2 regions of the Mesorhizobium sp. M0761 genome follow, and region 2 is predicted to be linked to the other one. Evidence: predicted binding sites of a transcription regulator. Region 2 holds the regulator's gene; the other holds the start of a gene.

Region 1 (9,436 bases), on a different contig from region 2:
CCACGTCGGCGCCGGCGCCAAAACCCTTCTCCAGTTTCTTTTTGGAATCCCCGGGCACAAACAGCAGCGAGCGCATCAGGCCGCCTTTTTCATCATCATCGCCTGGCGCGTGCATTTGGCAACGAGCACATCGTTCTGATTGTAGGCGTGATGCTCGAACTCGACGATGCCGCGGTCCGGCTTGGATTTCGAGTCCCTGACTGAGAGCACCGTCGTTTCGACACGGATGGTGTCGCCGTGGAAGACCGGGTGCGGAAACACCGTCTCCTTCATGCCGAGATTGGCAATTGTGGTGCCGACGGTGATGTCATTGACGGAAATGCCGATCATCAGGCCGAGCGTGAACAGCGAATTGACCAGCGGTCTGCCCCATTCGCTCTTGGCGGCGAAGTCGAAGTCGATGTGCAGCGGCTGTGGGTTCAGCGTCATCACCGAGAACAGCATGTTATCGCTTTCGGTGACGGTCTTGCGCAGCGTGTGCCGAAAGACATGTCCGACGACGAACTCTTCGAGATAAAGCCCGGGCATCGTTTTTCTCCTCCGCTGCCTGACGGTTGATAGGCGCTGCCCATGCCACCCGCAAGTTTTAAGTCTTTGTTTTGATGCATGTCGTTGCCTCGAAACCGGGACCACTTTCGAGCGACATGCATTAACAAACATGGTGAACCGTTCGTAAACCATTTCTGCCTAGGGTCATTCCTGGGGCCGGAAGCTTTCCGGCAAGGGGCGTAGCAGGCAGTATGGTTGTCTCGCATTTTCTCAAATGGATCTACACCGCGAGAGTTTCGGAGCGCGCCGCGGCGGCGAGCGCGCTGGCCCGCGCCTACGTCAATTCCGACCTGCCTTTCGAAGACCGTTGCGCGGCCGAAGCGGCGCTGACGCTGCTGCTCGACGACGCCTCGTCGAAGGTGCGGCTGGCTATGGCCGAAGCGCTGTCGATGAGCCATCACGCGCCGCTGCAGATCATCAGCGCGCTTGCCTCCGATCAGCCGGAAGTGGCAGCCCTGGTGCTGGCGCGCTCCCCGCTGCTGACGGACGCCGACCTGATCGACCGCGTCGCGGCCGGGCACAAGGCGACGCAAAAACTGATCGCCGACCGGCCGGTCGTTTCGATGGCGGTTGCCGCGGCGATCGCCGAGATCGGCGAACCGGAAGCGTGTGCGGCGCTGCTCGCCAATGACGGCGCCGACATAGCCTCGCTCTCCTTCCGCCGCATCGCCGAGCGGCATGGCCATATCGCTCATTTGCGCGAGGCAATGGTCACGGATGTGCGGCTGCCGGCCGACTGCCGGCACATGCTGCTGGTCAAGCTCGGCGAAACGCTGAAGGCTTCGCCGCTGGTGATGGCGCTGATGGGGGCGGCCAGAGCCGAGCGCGTCACGCGCGATGCTTGCGTCAAGGCTTCGGTGCGGCTGGTCGAAGGCACGCGCGCGGAGGAACATGCGGCACTTATCGAACATCTGCGCCTGCGCGGCGACCTGACCGCAAGTTTCATCATCCGTGCCATTGCCCACGGCAAGGTCGACTTTTTCGGCTCGGCCCTGGTTGCGCTCAGCCAGCAGTCGGAGCAGCGGGTGCGGGCCTTGCTCGCAGGCGGCCAGGACGTTGCGTTGCAGGCGCTGTTCCGCGGCGCCGGCCTTGCCGCTTCCACCCATGGCATCATCCTGCGCGCGCTCAAAATCTGGCGCGAAGTCGCCAACGGCAAGCGCCTCGCCGGCGTGCAGGAGGTCAGCTGGCTGATGCTGAAGGACCTCGGCGGTCCGGCCACCGAGGGCGATCTCGCCGGCCTGGTCAAGTCGATCCATCTCGACGCGCTGCGGGAAAACGCGCGCGGGCATGCGCTGGCGATAGCCGCGGCCTGACGCCCTAAACTCGGTCCTTGGCGAAGAAATCCGGGAAATCCTCGATCGCGGCGGCGATGATGCGCAGCGAGGCTGCGATCTGCAGCATATCCGCACCGCCGCTGCGCTCTGAAAGGCTGGCTGCATATTGCCGGGCCACAGTGACAGTTGCTGTCTGCGGATCGCCGGGTGCGCGAAAGAGCAGTTCACGCGCCAGGCCGCGCAGGAAATTGGCAATCGAGAGCGCGGTGTCGGAAGGAGTGGACGGGCTCTGCTGCGCGGCGCGCAGGCGCAGGATTTCGAGGCCGACGGCAACGGCGGCGACCCCGCCGCCCAAGATCGCATCGCCCTTCCTGCCGGCATTTTGCAAGAGCGGCATCAGCTGGTTGATGCGGTCATAGGCCAGACTCTCGAAGGCCGAACGCCGCGGTACCCGCTCGTGCAGACACAGCCGCGCCAGATCCTCGCGCATGGCGCGCACGATGCGGTTGGCCGCGCGCCATGGATCCACCGGCAGCACCACGATGAAGACGCCGATGGCCAGCAGGATGCCGACCAGCACCGACGCCGAGCCGGCGAAGAACGGGCCTGGGGCATAGGTCATCGCCTGATGCGGGCTGAGGAAGGCGAGGAAATTGATTGCAAACGCCGTCGCCACGCCGACGGTGCGTGGATTGGCCATGCCCAGCGCCGTCGGTACCAGGATCGGCACGACAAACAGCGTGAACCAGCCGAAGCCGGGCAGGGCAGGCAGCGCGACCTGGCCGACAAGGAAGGCAAAGGGCAAAGCCAGCAGCGTTCCCTTGAAGAAGCCCCAGGACACCCGCACCGGGTCAGGCCGCGCGGCGAAAAGACTGGAGACGACGGCAACGAGGATGACGGTGCCGGCCGCATCGGACCATTTCGTCGTCAGCCAGAAGGCGGCGACCGCCAACGTGGCAAGGCCGGCGCGTATGGCATTGCGCGAAGCCCCGGGATAATCGCGGTGCACCACCAGCGCAGGCGGCTGCCTGTTGCTCCGGCTGGGGCCCGTCACCGGTGCGCGCAGGGCGTCGACGCCGCGCAGCACCTGCTTGAAGGCTTCGGCGAAATCGGCGGCGATGGTGAGGCGGGTTATGGTGCCGACCCTGTCGTCGCCCTGATCGGTCGAGGCGTCGGGCATTTGCCGGGCCTTGCCGGCAATCGCGTCGAGCCGCGTCACCCAGGGCGACGTGTCGTCCAGCGCCTCGGGCTTCGCTGCCAGCTCGCTGACCAACGACTGCAGTTCGGAGCGTACCGGAATGAGCGCTGCGTTTTTCGGCGCGGCATGCGAATGCAGCGCGCGTGCCGCCGACAGCGCCGACAGAAGCTGACCGATGGTGAGGCGGACCGGATGGGCGCGGGTGGCGAAGCTCGGTGCTTCGAGCCGGGCATAGGTGCGCATCTCGGCCAGCATCTGGGCGTCGCTGATCAGCTTGCGGTGCAGGCCGGCCAGCGTCGCCGGGTCGCCGCCGGAAAAAGCGCCGCCTGCATAGGTTGCGAGGTCGAGGATGCTGCGCTTCAACCTGGAGATGATGGCATCAGCGGCCAGCTTGGGCAGGATCAGCCGGCTGGTCAGGCCGGCGCAGACGATGCCGAGCACGATCTCGGCGCAGCGCGCGACAGCGAGATCGACGACCACGTGCGGCTGGCCGAAAGCCGGCAGCCCAATGATCATCGCGGTATAGCCGGCAAGTGCGGCGCCATAGGCTTCCGGATTGCGCAGCAGCGACGAAACCAGCGTGCACAGCCCAATCCAGACGGATAGCGCCGTGACCAGCAGCCAGGGATTGGTGCCGAAAACCGAGGTGATGCCGATCGCCGCAAGTCCACCGGCCAGCGTGCCGAGCAGCCGGTAAAAACCTTTCGCCAGCACCATGCCGGCGACCGGCTGGGCGACGATGAAGACCGTCATCATCGCCCATTGCGGGTGGTCGAGTTTCAACGCGTAAGCAGCGAGAAGCGCGATCAGACCGGCCGAAACCGTGCGCAGGGCGAAAATCCAATCCGAGCGCGTCGGCTGCGTCAGGCCCGCCAAACTGGTTTCGAAGTCGCTCTTCAGCCGCACCCGGATCACAAGCTGGTCTCCGTATCGGAAGTGCAGGCTAGAGCAATTCCAGGAAAAGTTTGAAACGGTTTTCCGCCCGGAACTGCGTCAAAACGAAGAGTCGGCCGGCGCTCAGATATCCAGCACTTCCGTCGCGGCGAATTCGGCGCGTTCCTGGATGAAGCGGAAGCGGGCTTCCGGCTTGGTGCCCATCAGCGCGTCGACAGCATCCTTGGTCGCCGCCACGGCGTCGATGACATCGACCCTGAGCAGCGTGCGCTTCCTCGGGTCCATGGTGGTTTCCTTGAGCTGCGCGGCCATCATCTCGCCCAGGCCCTTGAAGCGGCCGATCTCGACCTTGGCGCGGCCGGTGAATTCGGTGCGCAACAGCTCGTCCTTGTGCGCATCGTCCCTGGCATAGGCAACCTTGCCGCCTTGCCGGATCGAATAGAGCGGCGGCACCGCCAGATAGAGATGGCCGCCATTCACCAGGTTCGGCATTTCCTGGTAGAAGAAGGTGATCAGCAGCGAGGCTATGTGAGCGCCGTCGACGTCGGCGTCGGTCATGATGATCACGCGGTCGTAGCGCAAATCCTCGTCGCGGTATTTCGAGCGCGTGCCGCAACCGAGCGCCTGGATCAGGTCCGAAATCTGCTGGTTGGCGGCGAGCTTGTCATTGCCGGCGCTGGCGACGTTGAGGATTTTGCCGCGCAGCGGCAGCACCGCCTGGCTGGCGCGATCGCGCGCCTGCTTGGCCGAGCCGCCGGCCGAGTCGCCTTCGACGATGAACAGTTCCGCACCCGCGGCGGCGTTCTGCGTGCAGTCGGCGAGCTTGCCGGGAAGGCGCAGCTTGCGCACCGCGCTCTTGCGCGACACTTCCTTTTCCTGGCGCCGGCGCACCCGCTCGTCGGCGCGCGCAATCACCCATTCCAGCAGCTTGGAGGCTTCCTGCGGATTGTCGGCCAGCCAGTGGTCGAAGGGATCGCGGATGGCGGTCTCGACAATGCGAATGGCTTCGATCGTTGCCAGCCTGTCCTTGGTCTGGCCGACGAATTCCGGCTCGCGGATGAAAACCGACAGCATGCCGGCCGCCGAGATCATAACGTCTTCGGAGGTGACGATCGAGGCGCGCTTGTTGCCGACCAGGTCGGCATAGGCGCGAAGCCCGCGCGTTAGTACATTGCGAAAGCCGGCCTCATGCGTGCCGCCTTCGCCGGTCGGGATGGTGTTGCAGTAGGAGTTGACGAAGCCGTCGCCGCCGAACCAGGTCACCGCCCATTCCAGCGAGCCGTGGCCGCCCTGTTTTTCGCTCTTGCCGGCGAAGATTTCGCGGGTCACCTGGAAATCATCGCCGAGCGATGCCTTGAGATAGTCCTTCAAGCCGCCGGGGAAATGGAACTCCGCCTTGGCCGGCGTCTGGTCCTTTTCCTTGATCAGCGATAGGTCGCAGCTCCAGCGGATCTCGACGCCGCCGAACAGATAGGCTTTCGAGCGGGTCATGCGATAGAGCCGCGCCGGCTCGAAGGCGGCGCCCTTGCCGAAAATCTGCTCGTCGGGATGGAAGCGGATTTTGGTGCCGCGCCGGTTGTGCACTTCGCCGAGCTGCTCCAGCCCGCTCACCGGAACGCCGCGCGAGAACCTTTGGCGGTAAAGCTGGCGACCGCGCGCGACTTCGACTTCGAGATGGTCCGACAGCGCATTGACGACCGAGACGCCGACACCGTGCAGACCGCCGGAGGTCTCATAGACCTTGCTATCGAACTTGCCGCCCGAATGCAGCGTCGTCATGATGACTTCGAGCGCCGGCTTCTTGAATTTCGGATGCGGATCGACCGGGATGCCGCGGCCATTGTCGGTAACGGTCAGAAACCCGTCGGCCGACAGCTCAACATCGATGAAGGTGGCATGGCCGGCGACCGCCTCGTCCATCGAATTGTCGATGACCTCGGCAAACAGATGGTGCATCGCCTTGTCGTCGGTGCCGCCAATATACATGCCGGGACGGCGCCGCACCGGCTCCAGCCCCTCCAGCACCTCGATGTCGGCGGCGCTATAGCCCTCGCTGCCGTCCTTGGTCGCGGCAGGACGCTTCGTGGCCTGCACCAGCGGGTCGGCCGGGCGCGAAGGTGTCCGAGCCGGTTGCGGCTGCTTTTCCAGATTGCCGAAAAGATCGTTGTTGTCGTCCATGCCTGCCATAGAATCCGGTGCCGCGAATCACCCGTCGATACTGCCACGCTTTTCGGCGCCAAGCGACGGAAGTTCCTGTTACGTTCGGGGATTAACCCCTTCTTATCCTAAAACCTTTCGATAACCAAGCCGGCGGAAATAGGTCCGTGCGGAGCCGCTGGGATTCCTGAATCTTTAACAAAGCGGCCTAGCGTCGCCCCAACAAAACAAAAGACCACGAGAGTCAGGGGTTGGTTGTGAGGGGCAAGGCCATAACGATGATTGGCATCGCTGCCGTCTTCGGCGCGATTTCAATCTTTGCCGCGGATTTCTGGGTGAAAAGCCAGGCCAAGGCCGATGCCGAAGAGAAAACGGCGTCGATCCCGGCGCCCGCCGTCCCCAAGGTCGTCTTCAAGACCATCGTGGTGGCCAATGCGCCGCTGCGTTACGGCATGGAGCTTGACCGGGCGCAGCTCAGCGAAATCCCATGGTCCGAGGATTCGGTGCCGCAGGGCGCGTTCACCACAGTCAATGCATTGCTCGCCGAAGGCAGCCGCGTGGTATTGTCGCCGATCGAGATCAACGAGCCGGTGCTGATCAGCAAATTGTCGGGGCCGAACGGCCGCGCGACGCTGTCCAACATGATGACGCCCGGCATGCGGGCGGTGACAATCCGCACCGACGAGATCGCCGGCGTCGGCGGCTTCGTCATGCCGGGCGACCGGGTCGACGTGGTGCTGACACGCGATGCGGGCGAAATCCAGGAAGTGGCCAAGAACGCGCAGGGCGCTGCCGGATCGACCGTTACCTCCGAGATCGTCGTCTCCGACGCCAAGGTGCTGACCGTCGGACAGGGCGCCGACGAGCGCCAGACCACGCCGCAGATCGCCAATTCCGTGACCATCGAGGTGACGACCGAAGGCGCGCAGAAAGTGGCGCTTGCCCGCACCGTCGGCACCTTGTCGCTGTCGCTCCGCTCGGCCGCCGACGGTGGTGCCGCCAAGGACGGCGTCACCACCATCTCGTCCTTCGGCGGATCGGTCGCCTCCGGCGTCCAGGCCGCTGCCGGCGCGCTGTTCACTGCCGCGACCAAGGAGCCTGAGAAGCCGAAATTCAAGACGATCATCGTGACGCGCGGCACGCAGGTCGAAGAATACCAGGTTCCTGCGCGGGACCAGCAATAACTGCCGGTGGGGACCGGGCGAGGGACGGGACAGATGTCGGGACTTCATGCATTTCAGACGACGAAAGGGCTGCGCCCAATGCGGGCGCTTGCGGTGGGGGCTTGCCTTGCCGCGGCCGTAATGCTCGGCCTCAGCGCGCCAGCCAAGGCCGACAACGATATCGTCCATGTCTCGTCGACAACGAATGCGTCGATCAAGGTGGCCAAGGGCAAGCCGAAGACGGTCATGACCAATGCCGCCTTCTACCAGATCGTGATCGGCGATCCGGAGATCGCCAACGTCAATCCGCTGACCGACAAATCCTTCTATGTGCTGGGCAACAATCTCGGCACCACCGGCATCGCGCTGTTCGACGAGAACAAGCAGCTGGTCGGCACCGTCGACATCGAGGTGACGCTGGACACCGACCAGCTGGCCAGCACCATTCGCGCCAGCGTGCCGGACGCCAAGATCAAGGTCGGCTCGGCCAATGGCCGCGTCGTGCTGTCGGGCGAGGCCGATGACGCGGTCGCCGCCGAGAAGGCAAGCAAGATCGCCAGCCGCTTCTCCGGCAATGAAGAAGTGATCAATTCGGTCAACATCTCGTCCTCGCAGCAGGTTCAGCTCAACGTCCGCTTCGTCGAGATCAATCGCCAGGCCGGACAGGATCTCGGCGCCAAATACAGCGCCAATTTTGCTTACGGCATTGGCGGGCGCGACGTCACCATCGAGCCGGGCTCGGTGCCGGGAGCCGGCAATGGCGAGATCATCGGCCGGCTGCTGTCCAACGGCCTGTCGATCGACGTCGCCATCAAGGCCCTAGAGGAACGTGGTCTCGCCCGGCGGCTGGCCGAGCCGAACCTGATCGCCCGTTCGGGCCAGACGGCAAGCTTCCTCGCCGGCGGCGAGTTCCCGATCCCGGTCTCCGAGGACAATGGCAAGATTTCCGTCAGCTACAAGAAATACGGCGTCAGCCTCGACTTCACGCCGACGGTTCTCAAGGACGGGCTGGTCAGCCTCGACATCGCGCCGGAAGTGTCCTCGATCGATGCTTCGGCCTCCTATAATATCGGCAATATCTCGGTGCCGGGCTTTATCGTGCGCCGCGCCAGAACATCGGTCGACCTGAAGAACGGCCAGAGCTTCATGATCGCCGGCCTGCTGCAGTCACAGAACGACATCACCACGTCGCGTCTTCCCGGCCTTGGCAAGCTGCCGGTGCTCGGCTCGCTGTTCTCCTCCAAATCCTATCAGCGGCGCGAGACCGATCTGGTGATCATCGTCACCCCCTATCTGGTCAAGCCGGTCGATCCGTCGAAGAAGCTGCTCGAGCCGACCGACGGCACGCAGCCGGCCAGCAATGTCGACTATTTCCTAAACAACACCGAGGAAGTGAAATCGTCCGACGCCAATCGTGCGGTGGCAATGGCCAGCGGCAGCACGGCACAGCCGGCCGCGGTCACCACCGTCGGGCATTTCCTCGACCTGCCGAAGGATTGAAGCCATGCGCTTGCGACCATGCATCGCCCTGCTGCTCGCCGGCCTCGCCAGCGGCTGCACCAGCGACGACTATATCCGCTCCGAGGGACCGACGATGGCGGCCGGCAACGCACAGGCTGCCAATACGGCCATGCAGATGGTCGATCCCTGGAAATACGGCGTCCAGAACACCAGGCTGCTGGTGCCGGCGCAACGCAGTGAGGCGGCAGTCAACGCCGCCGACCAGGCTGCTGCTGCCAAGGCCGTGCAACCGACAGCGACAACCGATTGATTTGCCCGGTGATTTGACCGGGAATGACCTGACAGGCTGACAAAATGGCAAGCGGCATCAAGACCAAGAAGATCCTGCTGGTGTCCAGCGACCGGACCTTTGCGCAGGATACGCGCACCGCGTTCGCGGCCTCGGAGGTGATCCAGCTTTCGACCGTCGAGAAGAACATTACCGAACTGCGCGGCGAGGTCCAGGAAGCCGATTTCGGCGCGCTCATCGTCGACATGGATGCGGCAAAGCTGGAAGAGATCGAGTCGCTGCAGCGCATCATGCGCCGGCTTGAAGGCCTCGTTCCGGTGGTCGTCGTCACCCAGGAATTCAACGCAGCCGCAGTGCGTATCCTGGTGCAGCTCCAGGTCGCCGATTTCCTGGTCAAGCCGATCACCACCGCCGATCTGGTGCGGTCGGTCGTGCGCGCGCTGCAAGGGCC
Region 2 (9,436 bases):
GCAATGCACGATGGGCTTGCTCGCCTGAGAGCGGAGGGCCAGGATATGATTGAGGATTGAGCGTCCTTGCCAGGTGATGGTCGATTCCGGCGCGGTGGACGTGATCACGCGGACTTTCGCGCTTTGCGCGTTCATGTAGCATAGGGGTCTGGGGCGCAAGGGGCAGACCCGATGGCTGGACGTGGCCGGGGCACGAAGGAAGGCGAAGGCGCCGAGGCAAGCGTCAGCGAACGCTCGCTGTTTGCCGATAGTCCCTATGCCGAGCCGCTGCCCCTCGCGCTGCCTGAGCCGCATCCCGGCGTCGCGCCTGCGCTGCCCGGTCACGCGTTGCCGGCGCAAGTCACAGCGCCCGGATCTATCGCCCGTCTGCGCAGACGGCTTCGCCGTCCGTCATGGCCCGCGCTCCGCCGCAGCCTTGCCGTGGCCGCCAACACGGAGCTCGACCGGGGCGTCGCCTTCCTGCTGGTGCCGGTTTTCCTGGCGGCCGGCGTCATCATTTATTTCTCGCTGGCCGGCGAGCCCGGCTTTGCGCAGCCAATCGCCATTGTGGTGCTGGCGACATGTTGCGCCCTCGCCACGCGATCGCGGCCGAGGACGCATCTGTTCTGCATGGCCGCGATGCTGTGCGCGCTCGGCGTCGTCGCCGCCAAAGTCGAGACTTGGCGCGCCGGAACGCAGATGCTCGGCTCCGAGATTCAGACACGGCTGACCGGCCGCGTCGTCAGTCTCGAACAGATGGAAAGCGGCCGCATCAGGCTGACGCTCGATGTGGTTTCGACCGCTTACCCCGAGCTGCGCTACGCCCCGGAGCGGGTCAGGCTCTCGGCGCGGACCGTTCCCGCCGATATGACCGCCGGCTCCCTGATCACCGGCTATGCCAGGCTGTTGCCGCCGACCGGTCCGGTGCGGCCGGAGAGCTACGATTTCTCCTTCGACAGCTATTTCACCGGTATCGGCGGCAGCGGCTTCTTTCTCGGCAATCCGAAAACCATTGCTACGCAGGGACCGCCGCCGCTGACCGCGCGGCTCTCCTCGGCAATCGAGAACGCGCGCGAAAACATTGCCGACCATATCAGGGGCAAAATCGGCGGCGCCGAAGGCGAGATTGCCGCGGCGTTGATTGTCGGGGTGCGCGCCGGCATCCCGGACGAGGTCAACGAAGCGATGCGGCGCACCGGCATCTACCACATCATCTCCATCTCCGGCCTGCACATGGCGCTGGTTGCCGGCACCATCATGGCGTTGCTGCGTGGCGCCTTTGCGCTGTTTCCCGATTTCTCTTCGCGCCGCCCAGTCAAGAAATATGCAGCAGTGGCAGCACTCGTCTCCATCGCCGCCTATCTCGTCATTTCAGGCGTCGTGGTTGCCGCCGAGCGCAGCTTCATCATGCTGGCGGTCATGCTTGTCGCCGTGCTGTTTGATCGCGCCGCACTCACCATGCGCAATCTGGCGATCTCCGCCATTGCCGTCATCCTGGTGTCGCCGCACGAGGTGGTCGGTCCCAGCTTCCAGATGTCGTTTGCTGCCACCGCCGCCCTTGTCGGCGCCTATGCCGGCTGGGCCGATTACCGCGCCGACAAGGTGAGAACGCCGCCGGCAAAGCGCTCCTTCGTCGGCTTCCTGTCGCGAAAATTCGCGCTGGCCATGGGCGGCCTCGCCATGACCTCGATCATCGCCGGCAGTGCAACCTTGCTGTTCGCCATCTGGCATTTTGAGCGTGTGTCGCCGCTCAGCCTGATCGCCAATCTGGCCGTGATGCCGATTGTTTCGTTGATCGTCATGCCTTTTGCCGTGCTCAGCGCACTGGCGATGCCGTTCGGCGCCGACGGGCCGTTCCTCTATGTGATGGGCAAGGGTCTGATGGCGATGATCGCTATATCGGCCTGGATTTCCGAGCGCTCGCCGGTCGACGCCGTCGGGCTGATCTCCATCCGCTCGGTGCTGTTGGTGGCGGTCGCCCTCGTCATCGCCACCATGGCCACCACCTGGCTCAGGTTGGCGGCCGTGCCTTTCGCGCTGGCCGGCCTGTTGACGGTGCCGCAGGTGCTTACGCCCGACGTGCTCATATCCGAGGATGCGCATCTGGTGGCCATGCCGATCGGTGGCGGCGAACTCGCCCTCAACCGCGAACGCTCCAACGAATTCACCACGGACAATTGGAAACGGGCGCTGCGGGCCGAAACCATTATCCCACCTGAGATTTTCGAGTCAACAGATACGCGGTTCGATCTCGATCCGCTCGATCTGCCGCCCGGCTCGCCCTTCTATTGCACCGGCGATCTCTGTATCGCCCGGCACCCTTCCGGAGCCATTGTAGCGCTTGCGAAAGACCGCAAGACGGCGCGGCCGGCCTGTGCCTTCGCGAGCCTGATCGTCATCGATGACGCCACCGCCTACAATCCGTGCCGCGACCCGCTGGTGCTGGTCGTGACGAAGAAACAGCTGGCCCGCGACGGCAGCGCCGCCGTCTTCTTCGATCCGCAATCGGCAGCTGCAGCGCCAACCATCCGCTTCGCCGTCGACAAGCCGTATCGCCCCTGGCACGAGCAACGCCGCTTCTCCCGCGAAGCGCGCGGCCTGCCGCCTTACAACCAGCGTGAAAAGTACAAACCCAAGCCGGCTCAGTAGCGCCGGATCAATCCGACAAGCTTGCCCTGCACCTTCACCCTGTCCGGTCCAAAAATGCGGGTCTCGTAGGCCGGGTTGGCGGCTTCCAGGGCGATCGAGGCGCCCTTGCGGCGGAAGCGTTTCAGGGTCGCTTCCTCATCGTCGACCAACGCCACCACGATCTCGCCGGGGCTGGCTGTGTCGGCATTGCGGATGATGACCGTGTCGCCATCGAAAATGCCGGCCTCGATCATCGAATCGCCCTTGACCTCGAGCGCGTAGTGTTCACCGCCCATGATCATGTCGGGCGGCACCGAGATCGAATGGGTCTGATGCTGGATGGCGTCGATCGGCACACCGGCAGCAATGCGTCCCATCACCGGGATCGACACCGCCGAAACGGCGTCGTCATTGCCGGCCGACATCGAACGCGACGGCGAGCCCGGCTTGATCTGGCGACCGATACCGCCTTGGCCCATCGCGCCTTGTCCTTGGCCGCCTTGCCCTTGGCCGGTTTGACCAAGACTGCCCTGAATGACGCTCGGCGAAAACTTCCTCGCCGCATTGAGGCCTGGTGCGATCGAGTCGGGCAGCCGCAGCACTTCCAGCGCGCGCGCCCGGTTCGGCAGCCGGCGAATGAAACCGCGCTCCTCAAGCGCCGTGATCAGGCGGTGGATGCCGGACTTGGAGGCGAGGTCAAGCGCTTCCTTCATCTCATCGAAGGACGGCGGGATTCCGCTCTCCTTCAGGCGTTCATGGATGAACATCAGAAGCTCATGTTGTTTGCGCGTCAGCATCGCGGCCCCCAGGGGTTCTGAAACCAGAATCAGAAAAAACAAACCCAGAACAAACACTATCTGTTCCAGTTGTGTTCCGCAACCTTTTAAAGTTTAATGAATGTGTTGACGTTTTGTTCAGCGTGACGTTCGGCACCGCGAGCGGCGCTCGTAGTCGTTGGCCGGCAACGGGGTGAAACGAAGACAAAGTGCCCTGCGTCGTCGGCTACGATCGCCGCTTCCTTTTCGGACGGGGCTGCGCAGCATCCGCGCCGGGTTCACTCTGGGCATAGACCTGCAGCGTGTAGCCGATGTGAGCGGTCATCAGAGTTTTCGCACGTTCGACGTCGCGATCGAGGGCCGCTTCCATCAGGGCGGTATGGTGTTCGATCGCCACGGCGTCGCGCAGGGCCGCCACGGCCTTCCGGTGGCCATCCGTGCGGCCGGCGGCGGCGCGCAGCGTCGGGGCCAGACCCAGAAAGCGGTGATGGCGATGCAATTGGTCGGAAATCGTCGCATTGAAGCGCAGCAGCCAGCTGGATGTCGCGGCACTGAGCAGCGCCGCATGGAAGGCATCGTGTTTTTCGTACCACGCGTCGACCGCATCATCCGATGGATCGTCGAGAACAGACCCGCACCGTGAGAGACGATAGTGGGCGGCAACGACCGCGTCTTCCCACTCACGATCGCCCTCCTCGATCGATTCCACCAGCAGGGGCAGTTCGACCACCAGCCGCGCACGCGCCAAATCCTCGAGCTCCGCCCGAGAGACGGGAGCGACCGCAAACCCGCGGTTGCTGATGGCGGTCACAAGCCGTTCCGCCTCCAGCCGCGACAGCGCCTCGCGCAACGGCGTCCAGCCGATGCCGTAGGTGTTGCGCAGCGTGCTCAGCTTCAACGGCGCGGCAGGCGCCAGCCGGGTCGCAAGAATATCGCGCCTGAGCAGGCGATAGGCCGCTTCCGTCTTCGAGGTCTGCTCGTCATCCAGCATCGTGATCCATCAGACATAAACGCTCGGCGGATCATTATATATCAAAGCCTTTCAATGGGTGAATTATATATAATGTTTGACAGTTCAAGGGCGACCACTCAAGATCGCCGGCATGTTTGGGCGGCAGGCTCCGCCGCGCGCGTTTGTCCATGGAGGGGCGCCGGATCATGAGCACGACACCCGATCTCGCTACAATCGAAGCAATGGATGCCGCCGATCCGCTGCGCTCCATGCGCGAACGCTTTGTCTTGCCGCAAGGCGTGATTTATCTCGACGGCAATTCCCTGGGCGCCGCGTCAGCGGTCGTCTTCAGCGAACTGCAGCAGGCCGCCACGCAGGAATGGGCGCACGACCTCATTCGCGCCTGGAACACCGCCGGCTGGTTCAACATGCCGGTGGAACTCGGAGATCAGCTCGGGCGACTGATCGGCGCGGCTGATGGGCAGACGGTGGTCTGCGACACAACCTCGATCAACATCTACAAGCTGCTGCACGCAGCGCTCGGCATGCGGCCGGATCGGTCGGTCATCGTTGCCGAGGGCGACAGTTTCCCGACCGACCTCTACATGGCCGAAGGCGTCGCCTCGACCCGGCCGGGAACGCGGCTGCGGCTGGAGGGCGTCGACGCGGCCGCAATCGAGGAGCTGATCGACGACAGCGTTGCCGTCATCCTGGTCAACCACGTCAACTACAAATCCGGCCAGTTGCGCGACATGGCGGCGCTGACGCGCAAGGCACATGACGCCGGCGCGCTGATCATCTGGGATCTCTGCCACACGGCCGGCGCCTTGCCGGTCGAACTTGACCGTGCCAATGCCGATTTCGCCGTCGGCTGCACCTACAAATACCTCAATGGCGGCCCGGGCTCGCCAGCCTTCATCTACGCGGCCGAGCGCCACCATGACGATGCCCACCAGCCGCTCAGCGGCTGGTGGGGCCATGCGCGGCCCTTTGCCTTCGAGCAGGGCTTTGCCGTCGGCAGCGGCATTCGCCGCTTCCTGTGCGGAACGCAGCCGGTGCTGTCGATGCGGGCGCTCAAGGGCGCGCTCGATATCTGGAACGACGTCGATATGGCGGCGGTGCGCAGAAAAAGCATCGCGCTGACCGACCTGTTTATCCAGCTCGTCGAAGCCAGATGCGGCGCCTACGGGCTTGAACTGGAAAGTCCTCGCGACGGCAGCCAGCGCGGCAGCCAGGTGTCGTTCCTCCATCCGCATGGCTATCAGGTGATGCGCGCGCTGATCGAGCGCGGCGTGATCGGCGATTTCCGGGCGCCGTCGACCATCCGTTTCGGCTTCACGCCGCTCTATGTCGGATATGGCGATGTCTGGCAGGCGGTCGAAGTCCTGGAGGATATTCTGCGCACCGGCGCCTGGCAGGACGCCCGCTTCGCGGTGAAGACCGCGGTCACCTGAGGAACTAGAGCAATTTCAGGAAAAGTGTGAAGCGGTTTTCCGTCCGCAATTGCGTCAAATCAAAGAGCTAGAGCATTTCGCCGTTTACGTTAAACGGTGAAATGCTCTAGAGCCGGGTGCGGACCGTCCAGAGCTCCGGAAACAGCACAACCTCCAGCATCTTCTTCAGATAGGAGGCGCCTGAGGTGCCGCCCGTGCCGCGCTTCAAGCCGATGATGCGCTCGACCGTGGTGACGTGGTTGAAGCGCCAGCGGCGGAAGTAATCCTCGAAGTCGACCAGCTTCTCGGCCAGTTCGTAGAGCATCCAGTAGCGCTGCGGGTCGCGGTAGACGGTTTGCCAGGCAGCCAGCACGTCTTCGTTCTCGACGCGCGTCTCGCGCCAGTCCGTGCGCCCGGCATCGGCGCCGATGTCGAAGCCATTGCGCGCCAAAAGCAGAAGCGCCTCGTCGTACAGCGACGGCGTGGCCAGGATCGCTTCCAGCCTGTCCGTAAGATCGGGCCGGTGCTTGTGCGGCCCGAGCATGGCTAGGTTGCGGTTGCCGGCCATGAACTCGATAGCGCGGTACTGCCACGACTGGAAGCCCGAGGATTGGCCGAGCGCGTCGCGAAACTCGGTGTATTCGCTTGGCGTCATCGTGCGCAGCACGTCCCAGGCATTGTTGAGCTGCTCGAAGATGCGCGCGACGCGAGACAGCATCTTGAAGCTCGGTTCGAGGCGGTCGGCGCGGATAGAGCGGATCGCGGCGCCGATCTCGTGCAAAGCGAGCTTCATCCACAATTCCGATGTCTGATGCTGGATGATGAACAGCATCTCGTCATGGGCCGAAGACAGCGGCGCCTGCGCATCGAGCACCTTGTCCAGCTGCAGATAGTCGCTGTAGGACATCCGCTCCTTGAACGACATCTGCGCGCCATCGGACGCCGGATCGTGCGGCTTAATCAATTGATCTTCTCCGCGCGCAACCGGAAGCGCTGGATCTTGCCGGTCTGGGTTTTGGGCAAGGCGTCGATGAACTTCACCGAACGCGGATATTTGTAGGGCGCGATCGTTGCCTTGACGTGGTCCTGCAGGCGTTTGACGGTCAATGCGTCCGGCGAAACGCCTTGCACAAGCACGATATGCGCCTCGACGATCTGGCCGCGTTCGCCGTCCTCGGCGCCGGTCACCGCGCATTCGGCGACGTCGGGATGCGAGAGCAGCGCCGCTTCGACCTCGGGGCCGGCGATGTTGTAGCCGGCGCTGACGATCATGTCGTCGGAACGCGCGGCGAAGTGGAAGAAGCCATCCTCGTCCTGCGTGAACGTATCGCCGGTGAGATTCCAGCCGTCGCGGACATAGTCCTTTTGCCTGGCATCGGCCATGTAGCGGCAGCCGGTCGGGCCGCGCACCGCCAGCCGGCCAGTAGAGCCGCGCGGCAACTCCCGCATCTCGTCATCGACGATGCGTGCCTGATAGCCGCCGACGGGTTTGCCGGTGGAGGCCGGCTTCATGTCGTCGAAGCGGTTGGAGATGAAGATATGCAGCATCTCGGTGGCGCCGATCCCATCGAGGATCGGCTTGCCGGTCTTCTCAGTCCATTCCTCGAAGACAGGCGCCGGCAGCGTCTCGCCCGCCGAAACCGCGACGCGCAGCGAGGACAAGTCAGCGCCTTGATCCATGGCCTTGAGCATGGCCCGATAGGCGGTTGGAGCGGTGAAGGAAATGGTCGCTTTGTAGGTCTCGATGATGTGGATCATGTTGGGTGGCGTCGCCTGTTCCAGCAGCGTCGCCGCGGCGCCGAAGCGCAGCGGGAAGATGGCGAGCCCGCCAAGACCGAAGGTAAAGGCAAGGGGCGGGGAGCCGACGAAGATGTCGTCGGGCGTCACCTCCAGGATTTCGCGGGCATAGGCGTCGGCGACGATCAGCAGGTCGCGGTGGAAATGCATCGTCGCCTTCGGCACGCCGGTGGTGCCGGAGGTGAAGCCGAGCAGCGCGACATCGTCGCGGCCGGTGTTGACGGCAGTGAAGGTGACCGGCTTGTCGAGGGCGGCTCGGTCGAGTTCCGCGTCATGGTTGGCCGTGCCGTCGAAGCCAATGACCTGCTTGAGATACGCATTGCCCTTGGCGCAGGCGGTCATCTCGTCCATCAGCCTCGTATCGCAAAGTGCGACCGTGATTTCCGCCTTGTCGACGATCTTGGCGAGTTCGCCGGCACGCAACATCGGCATGGTGTTGACGACCACCGCGCCCACCTTGGTGGCGGCCAGCCAGCAGGCGACCATGGCCGGATTGTTGGCCGAGCGGATCAGCACCCGGTTGCCCGGCTTGACACCGTAATTCTCGACCAACGCATGGGCGAGCCTGTTGGTCCAGTCGGACAGTTCCTTGTAGGTGCGGCGGCGGCCATTGCCGATCAGCGCGGTGTGGTCGCCGAAGCCTTTTTCGACCAGCCTGTCGGTCAATTCGACGCCGGCATTTATGTGGTCGGGATAGTCGAAGCCGTCGAGCAAAAACTCCGGCCATTGCTCCGGCGGCGGCAGGTTGTCACGCGTGAATGTGTCGATATGCGCTGATGGCCCAAGCATTTTCGGCTGCCCCTGTCTGCCTCGCGCCCATGGCTGAACAAGGCGCAGGATCGCACCAGTCGAAATTTGTTTCAAGCCTAAAATGTTTTTAGGTCGCAGCATTGACGCCGCCCTGTTCGGCGGCCATTCCTGTCGACTGAACTGAAGCCATCCGGGAGGGATGCAGATGCTCGAACATCGTGTTGCCGATTGGGACAATGCCTACGCCAACGGCGACAACATTGCCGGCAGCAATCGCTGGCCGGCCGCGTGGGACACACCGGCACAGGCTTTTCGCGACACAATGTCGGCGTCCGGTCGGGCCAAGCTCGACATCTCCTATGGCGACAGTCCACGCAACAGGCTCGATCTGTTCCTTCCCGATGTCATGCCCAAAGGGCTCGTCGTCTTCATCCATGGCGGTTACTGGAAGGCGTTCGACAACAAGCCATGGTCGCATCTGGCCAACGGCGCGGTTGCCAATGGCTTTGCCGTGGCAATGCCGACTTACACGCTTTGTCCCGACATACGCATTTCCGGCATCGTCAGGGAAATCGCGGCGGCGATCGGCAAGGCGGCGACGATGGTCGGCGGGCCGGTGATCCTGACCGGGCATTCCGCCGGCGGCCATCTCGCCTCCAGGATGGTGACGACAACGACGCCTCTGGCCGCCGATGTGGCCGGCCGCATACGCAATGTCGTCTCGATCTCCGGGGTTCATGATCTGCGGCCGATCATGCGGACGGGGATGAACGCGACACTGGCCATCGATGAAGCGGAAGCACTGGCCGAAAGCCCGGTTCTGCTGCGCCCCATGCAGGGCGCGCGCATCACCTGCTGGGCCGGCGGCGGCGAGCGGGCGGAGTTCCTGCGCCAGAATGCGCTGCTTGCCAACATCTGGATCGGCCTCGGCGCCACGACCAGCACAGTGGTCGAGCCGGACCGGCATCATTTCAGCATCGTCGACGGGCTTGCCGATCCGACACATCCGCTGACGCGGACATTGCTGGCGTAGTAACAAACAGTTTATCTGTTAGATTTAAAGGCTTAAATGCGCGACCTCAGCGCAACATCAGAACGCTGCAAGCAGCGCCTGCTTCTGC

The links. The regulator LexA, encoded in region 2, represses DNA repair genes until DNA is damaged. The targets are predictions, from matches to a motif close to TGTTCNNNNTGTGTTCNG.
Region 1: a site for LexA is predicted at 6,164-6,181, ahead of parE (DNA topoisomerase IV subunit B). Genes of this name have one in related genera too.

Annotation. Positions count from the first base shown of each region.
Region 1 covers NZ_JAMYPF010000003.1:274,159-283,594, forward strand. The annotation lists gene NKI32_RS06630 (HpcH/HpaI aldolase/citrate lyase family protein) at 1-76, opposite strand, end outside; gene NKI32_RS06635 (MaoC family dehydratase) at 76-681, opposite strand; gene NKI32_RS06640 (DUF2336 domain-containing protein) at 741-1,862, shown strand; gene NKI32_RS06645 (FUSC family protein) at 1,867-3,936, opposite strand; gene parE (DNA topoisomerase IV subunit B) at 4,039-6,093, opposite strand; gene cpaB (Flp pilus assembly protein CpaB) at 6,351-7,256, shown strand; gene NKI32_RS06660 (type II and III secretion system protein family protein) at 7,335-8,735, shown strand; gene NKI32_RS06665 (hypothetical protein) at 8,740-9,006, shown strand; gene NKI32_RS06670 (CpaE/TadZ family protein) at 9,051-9,436, shown strand, end outside.
Region 2 covers NZ_JAMYPF010000018.1:15,388-24,823, forward strand. The annotation lists gene arr (NAD(+)--rifampin ADP-ribosyltransferase) at 1-60, shown strand, start outside; gene NKI32_RS24425 (ComEC/Rec2 family competence protein) at 172-2,628, shown strand; gene lexA (transcriptional repressor LexA) at 2,622-3,404, opposite strand; gene NKI32_RS24435 (GntR family transcriptional regulator) at 3,610-4,374, opposite strand; gene kynU (kynureninase) at 4,542-5,789, shown strand; gene kynA (tryptophan 2,3-dioxygenase) at 5,896-6,732, opposite strand; gene NKI32_RS24450 (AMP-binding protein) at 6,729-8,354, opposite strand; gene NKI32_RS24455 (hormone-sensitive lipase) at 8,521-9,348, shown strand; gene NKI32_RS24460 (molybdopterin molybdotransferase MoeA) at 9,395-9,436, opposite strand, start outside.